Regions from separate parts of the Neobacillus sp. GCM10023253 genome, predicted to be linked through region 2. Evidence: riboswitches for the same ligand, from Rfam matches in the RefSeq annotation. Region 2 holds a riboswitch; each other region holds the start of a gene.
The links. A riboswitch is a leader RNA that binds a small molecule or an ion and turns the genes downstream of it on or off. The one in region 2 is predicted to bind cyclic di-GMP.
Positions count from the first base shown of each region.

Region 1: it holds a riboswitch for cyclic di-GMP, as region 2 does, so the genes downstream of both, ACFPA1_RS07650 (hypothetical protein) here and ACFPA1_RS22880 (OmpL47-type beta-barrel domain-containing protein) in region 2, are expected to answer to the same signal.
Region 3: it holds a riboswitch for cyclic di-GMP, as region 2 does, so the genes downstream of both, ACFPA1_RS23970 (OmpL47-type beta-barrel domain-containing protein) here and ACFPA1_RS22880 (OmpL47-type beta-barrel domain-containing protein) in region 2, are expected to answer to the same signal.

Region 1 is NZ_JBHSHV010000006.1:34,580-36,850, forward strand. Features, by position in the region: gene ACFPA1_RS07645 (TIGR03943 family putative permease subunit) at 1-779, shown strand, start outside; gene ACFPA1_RS07650 (hypothetical protein) at 852-1,067, opposite strand; cyclic di-GMP riboswitch class I at 1,096-1,183, opposite strand; gene ACFPA1_RS07655 (metallophosphoesterase family protein) at 1,423-2,271, opposite strand, start outside.
Region 2 is NZ_JBHSHV010000026.1:40,496-42,766, reverse strand. Features, by position in the region: gene ACFPA1_RS22885 (flagellin) at 1-735, shown strand, start outside; cyclic di-GMP riboswitch class I at 815-902, shown strand; gene ACFPA1_RS22880 (OmpL47-type beta-barrel domain-containing protein) at 955-2,271, shown strand, end outside.
Region 3 is NZ_JBHSHV010000027.1:83,621-85,891, forward strand. Features, by position in the region: cyclic di-GMP riboswitch class II at 219-300, shown strand; gene ACFPA1_RS23965 (hypothetical protein) at 337-834, shown strand; cyclic di-GMP riboswitch class II at 1,136-1,219, shown strand; gene ACFPA1_RS23970 (OmpL47-type beta-barrel domain-containing protein) at 1,250-2,271, shown strand, end outside.

The DNA of each region.
Region 1 (2,271 bases), on a different contig from region 2:
AGTATTCCTTTCTTTCCTACAGTATGATTTATGCCCTATTCTTCCTAACTATTGTAGAAGGAATCAGATGGTACCTTAAAGAGAAAAAATCAGAGATAGAATTGGAATGTCATGAATGCCATCATGATCATTCACATGACCATAAAAAGCCTTCTTTTGGAAAAAAGCTAAAAAGAACGGTTTCGTATACGATGATTGTTCTTCCCGCTTTGACAGGTGTGTTTTTGCCGGTAGCGACCCTAGATTCACAATTAGTTAATGCCAAAGGATTTAGTTTTCCTACTTTAGAGGACGGGGCCGACCGTTATGGCATGCATCAAATATTAAATCCCGACATGAGTAAATTTATGGGCCAGGATGCATTTACGGATTTAGTCAAAAAGGAATTCAAATCGTATAAAGGAAATGACCATATTACCTTAACAGATGAGGACTATTTAAAAGGCCTGGAAGTCATCTACAATTTTTCCGGGGAATTTGTTGGGAAAACCATGACGATGAAGGGTTTTTCATATAACGGTCCGGGGTTAAATGGCAACCAAATCTTTTTATTCCGATTTGGGATTATTCACTGTATTGCTGACTCTGGTGTGTTCGGAATGATGATTCAATTTCCTGAAAATGTCCACATCCCAAATGATCAGTGGTACGAAGTAACGGGAACGATGGACACGATGTATTATCAACCTTTTAAAATGAAAATCCCTATTTTAAAAGTGACGGATTATAAAATTATTTCACAACCGAAAGATGCGTATGTTTATCGGAATAGTTTTTAATATAAAAAAAAGAAAGCTCCAAGCACTTTAAAAAGTCCTTGGAGCTTTCTTTTTCGAGTGGCTTCTGCGCCTCTAATCAGAAATGCCAGTCTGGAAAAACGTCTTTTTTCTATCATAGCGTTCTAAGGCAACCAAAAATAACCTTCTTTTCAACAATTCTTTTTCTAACAATTTGTAATTTTTGTCGGCCATTTTTAGTAAAGCTGTTATGTACCTCTCTATAATATTTTCATCACTAAGTTCCACCACGTCCATTTCAAGTTCGTTGTCATAAGCAAGTGTAGTCAAATGAAATCCCCCTAAAATATCTACTATTTTAGGCAGCTCAGCCATCCTAGTTTCATCGAACCCTTAGACCTGTAGCTTTGCGTCCCAATCTTTCGAGTGGTTTGCCTTTATCTAAATAAACTAATTATTTATATTATATTACAATTTTTTCAAATATTACATAAAAATATTTTTTATGGTAAACATAAACTAAGAAAAGTGACAATTATAAATTTGATTCCATTGTTAACATCCCTGCCAGCTTTCTTGTTGGCAGGGATGTTAAATAAAACTTTTAATTTTTTAAGCGTCCAGTTTGGGTTTGAATTGATTATGTTATGAAAAAAATAATCAAATTGAATTCAATTCCCATGATTTAATTTCTTACCACTTTTTCATTCTTTTTGCCTTCATCTATTGGCCCAGGTGCAATACTTTGGTCATTGGCTGTCAAATCGATGCCATAATCTTTAGCAAACACCATATGAGTTTCCACTAGTACGTCCTTTGAGTTTTCGTCTAAATTGAAAACCCTGGCACCGCGCAATCTGTTTCGATCAGCCCCCGAAAGGCCGTATGCACCAAAACCAGTGCTGCCGGAATAGCCGAGCAGGATTCCATAATAGTTACCCATATAAGTATTTACGTGGTCATGTCCGCAGAAGACCCCCTTGACATCTCCTCTTTCCAGCATAGCTGAAAACATTCCGCTGTTGATTGGCCCTGGGCATTCCTCTTCATTTCTTTCTCCAACAATATTATGTTTGTTTACAGCATTTGCGTGATCAGCATCTGTTCTTCCGTCCACACTTCCGAACCACATAAATCTATGTTCCCAAAGCGGGATATGAATAAATACAAGCGATGGAACCTTATGCCCCCACTGCTGCTCAAGTTTTTTCGATGTCTCATAATACCAGTTGACCTGGTTCATACGAAGCCAGTCCCATGTCGGGTATCCTTTAAAATCTTGTCCCGCAATCGTTTGAGGGGCATATCTTCCACTGTCAAGCAACCAAAGGTTGAATGCCGCATCTGTACCTTTTGAATTTTTGATAAGAAGATTCATGTTTCCAGTACCCGTTATGTCTTTTACCCCAGGTGTGTTCATATTGTATCGGTAAGACATATAAATGCCCAGCATGTCCTCCTCATTTAGGCCGCTTTTTGGAGTGGAATCCTCATCATGATTTCCGTATGTAATGGCCCACTTAATCCCTCTTTG
Region 2 (2,271 bases):
TTGGTTATTTCTGGCCAATCCGGTGCTGCCAATGATATTAGTTCCTTAAAAATAACTGCGACTTCTTCAGAAGGAATCTCACGCTCATCTTTCAATGATGAAATGAATGGCGGCCTAAATGGTGGACTACAACAGCTTCAAGTTGCGGGGAATAAAGATGACTTCATCGCTCAGGTAGATATTAATGGAGATAACGCTGCGGGTACTGGAGATGGAAGAATTGCGGTTCGTTCCAACTCTGTTGTTCAAGTTTCCAATCTGCAATTATCATTTAAGGATACTATTAATGCTGCTGATCAATCTACCATTACAGTGGGGTCAGCTAACAACACAGTTTCAATTCATGTAGGAGCAAATTCTGGTCAAACTTTGGAAATTGGTATAAATGCAATGGACTCAGTCGCATTAGGTCTTAAGAAAGATGGTGTAAATATCTCACTAATGAGTGAAGTAAGTGCTGAGGATGCATTAAAAGTTTTAGATGGTGCAATCAGCAAAGTTTCTTCTGAACGTTCTAAACTTGGGGCAATTCAGAACCGATTAGAACACACAATCAACAGTCTTGGAACCTCTTCCGAAAACTTAACAGCGGCTGAGTCGCGTTTACGTGATGTTGATATGGCGAATGAAATGATGCAATTTACGAAAAATAATATCCTTTCTCAAGCAGCTCAATCTATGCTTGCACAGGCTAACCAACAGCCTCAAGGCGTTTTACAGCTTCTTCGTGGTTAATAGCTGATTATTCCAATTAAAAAGAAGTCTCTTGTTTGAAGGGACTTCTTTTTAAGCTACGGGTATATATATTTTCTTTCGTGAAAAAGGGCAAATTACAGGAAACTGTAGGACGCAAAGCTGCGGGACTAACCTTTTGCCAAAAGTATGTCAGCCGGGTTGCCGCATTATAGTGCCTTTTTCGCATATGTTTTCACATTTTTTTTGGGAGGAAAAGGTATGGGAAAAGTAAGAAGGAAATTATCTTTCCTTGTATTATTTGCATTGTTTTTGCAATTATTTTCACCGATTACATCGGCATTTGCAGCGAGTAATCTAACTACGGCTCCAGCAAATTTGCGCTACTCTCTCGATGGTATAGATAATATCATTTTAAGATGGGACGGGATAACCGGCGCAAGTGGATACCGCGTATATGAAAAAGTAGGGGAAGAATATGTCTTAAAGAAACAAACAACAAACCTTTATTTGTACGTGGCAAGTGTATCAGAAGGAACTCACTCGTATACGGTAACGGCTTATAATAGCACAGGAGAGTCTCCGTATTCAACATTATTAAATGTTGAAATTAACTATCCTGATATGCAAGCACCTAGCGGCGTAACTTCAAATATTATGAACGGCAATGATGTTTCATTAAAGTGGAACCTAGTTGAGTTTGCTACAAACTACAAAGTCTATGAAGTTAAAAATGGCCAAAGGGAATTACTGGCTTCACCATCAAAAGGGTATCAATATTTTACTAATGTTTCTGAAGGTGAACACGTTTATGAGATCACGTCTTTTAATACACAGTATGGAGAATCAGCCCCAACTTCCTTAGTTGTTAATGTTGTTTTTCCAGATATGGCCGCACCGAGCGGTTTAACTTCTTATATCAATGATTTTAGTAATGTTATTTTAAGATGGAATGATGTAACATATGCTGATTCCTATCGTATATATCAAATTGTCGATGGTGAAAGAAAGTTAATAACCACTACAACTGATACAAAACAATATGTAACTAACGTTCCAGAAGGTGTAAATGTTTATGAAGTCACCTCTTATAGTTCCAAATATGGTGAATCAACCGTTGTAAGCACAATTACGGTTACTATTGCCTACCCGGAAATGCTTCCGCCTAATCAAGTTTACCCATATTTCTATAATGGGAACGATCTTTTGCTTATGTGGTCTTCTGCGGCATATGCCGACACATATAAACTTTATCAAGTAATCAATGGCCAAAAACAATTGATAACAACCACCTCTAATCGTTCGTATTACTTTAGTAATCTGCCGGAAGGTGACTATACATTTGAGATCGTATCAGTGAGCGATCGTTTTGGCGAATCTGTCCCGAAAATTTACAATGTATCAGTTGTATTCCCGGAAATGCAGGCACCAAAAGCCTCCATTGAGAAGGATACTCCAAACAGCGCATTTATTAGCTGGTCTACTGCTCCTTATGTAACTGAATACGAAGTTTATAAATTAGTAGATGGTGAACCTGTATTAATCCAAACAACAACAAAAAATTCTTATTATGCAACT
Region 3 (2,271 bases), on a different contig from region 2:
AAACGCACTAACAAAGTTTAGTGCTCTTTTTTATAAATGGGAATGAAATTTGCAAATCTAGCATGAATTATGTCGTAGGAAAAAAACACCATTAAACTATAGTTTAATCTATAATGAATTCATAGAAACGATATTTTTATATTAAAGTGGCCACGCAATATTACAAAATATCGTGAATTAAAGGATGTAATGATAGTTTTTAAATTGGATTTACATCCTTTACTTGGGGAAGCTTTGAAGTATAGCCTTAAATTGGACACTTGGGCTATATGGAGCTAGTAGTGTAACCGGCCCTCTTAGGTTTTAATAAAAACTTTTCTAAGAGGAGAGAGGTCTATGAAGAGGATTTTATCAGGGGTAGCAGCAGGAGCTTTAGCTCTAGGACTTATGGCAAGTTCAGCGTTTGCTGCAGTAACATTCGACTCATCATCAGGAATAGGTTTTGTGGGTAAAGGTGATGTTCAAACTGCTTTAGGCTACAATAATGCCCAAATGCAGAAAGAGGCTAATAATCTCGTTTTCACGTATAAAGCGGAAGATACTTATGCAATAACGGTCACATGGGATACTGGTGAGGGTACAAAGGGGGAGCAAACACATTATGTAACGCATGAAAGAACCTCTTCTATTGATAGCAATGTTTCATACGATCCAAGAAAAGCTAACCAATATACTGGTTTTAATCTGAAAGGATACGAAGGCATTTTAACGGAGGTTGGTGACATCCCTACAATTGGGGAAGAGTTCCCAGGGAAATCAGGGCATATTGTGACTAACGTTGAGAAAGTTTCAACTACCGGCACATTATATGTAAATGGGATTGCTATTCAGTAATACTCTGATTGTGTTTGCAGACTTTGCATGTGAGAGAAGGTGCTCTTAAGGGGTATCTTCTTTTTTGGATTGAATGAGATTCTACAATTCTTTAATAACTTTTGGGGGTTTTGTTGAATTTTGCCGAAAACTAGTTGGAACATGTCGAAGGGAAAAAATACCTATAAACTATAGTTTAAATTATAATATTTTCATAGATATATAGTTCTATAAACAGAACACACCCTATAAAGGTGATATCGATATAGGGGTTAATGGGAAGAGGGTGAGCTATGGAAATTATCATTTCAGGTAATACTTTTATACTTTGGGAAGCGATGATATATAACCGGCAATCTGGACACTTAGGTTATATGGAGTTAGTAGTGTAACCGGCCCTCTTAGGTAGTTCGAAATTAGTTCTAGGAGGATAATCATGAAAAAAAGAGCTCTACGAAAATACCTTAATATAATTTTAATAATTGTATTAATGGGATCATTAAGTTCACCTGGGTTTGTAAATGCCGCTGGAAATGAAGATCAAGGTGCCGGAACCCCTGAATTTTGTGCAAAAAATCCAACACATAAGTCGTGTGCAGCTTATCAAGATAAAACAGCTCCATCATCGCCAACGATTAACTTAAGTCCAAATGTAACTGATTGGACCAATCAGAGTGTTTCGTTTACCCTTACACCAGGAGAAGATACACAGGGTGGGAGTGGAGTTGATAGGACTGAATATAAAATCGGGACTAACGGAACATGGCAATCTTACAACACCGGACAGAGTGTCACAGTACCTGGTGAAGGTGTAATAACAATATTTGCAACCTCAACAGATAAAGCAAATAATACTAGTGCTGAAGCTACAGCAGTTGTAAAAATAGATAAAGCAGCCCCTACAAGCCCAATCTTAACGGCTTCACCAAGTGATTGGACGAACCAAGATAAAGTTACTGTTACTTTATTACCTGGAACCGATAATGGAAGCGGTGTTCTAAGAAACGAATACAAGATTGACAGTGGGAATTGGAAAGAATATGGAAATAGTCCGATTGAAATAACCTCAGAGGGTGTAAAAACAATTTATGGTCGAACGATTGACCGTGCAGGCAATATAAGTTTAGCGGGAGAAACTGTAATAAAAATTGATAGAACGGGCCCAACAACACCAGAGATTCTCCTAAGTACATCCAATTGGACGAACGAAGATGTTACTTTTACTATAACCCCTGGGATTGATAGTGGAAGTGGATTTCAAAAGACTCAATATAAAATTGGAGTAAGCGAAGACAATTGGATAGATTATACCGAAGGCGCTCGAATAACAGTTACAAATGAAGGGGAAACAACAATTCAAGCCAGAACACTGGATAATCTAAATAACCCTAGTGCAGTCGCAGAGAGTGTAGTAAAGATTGATAAAAACGCCTCCTCCCGTCCAACTATCCTATTAAG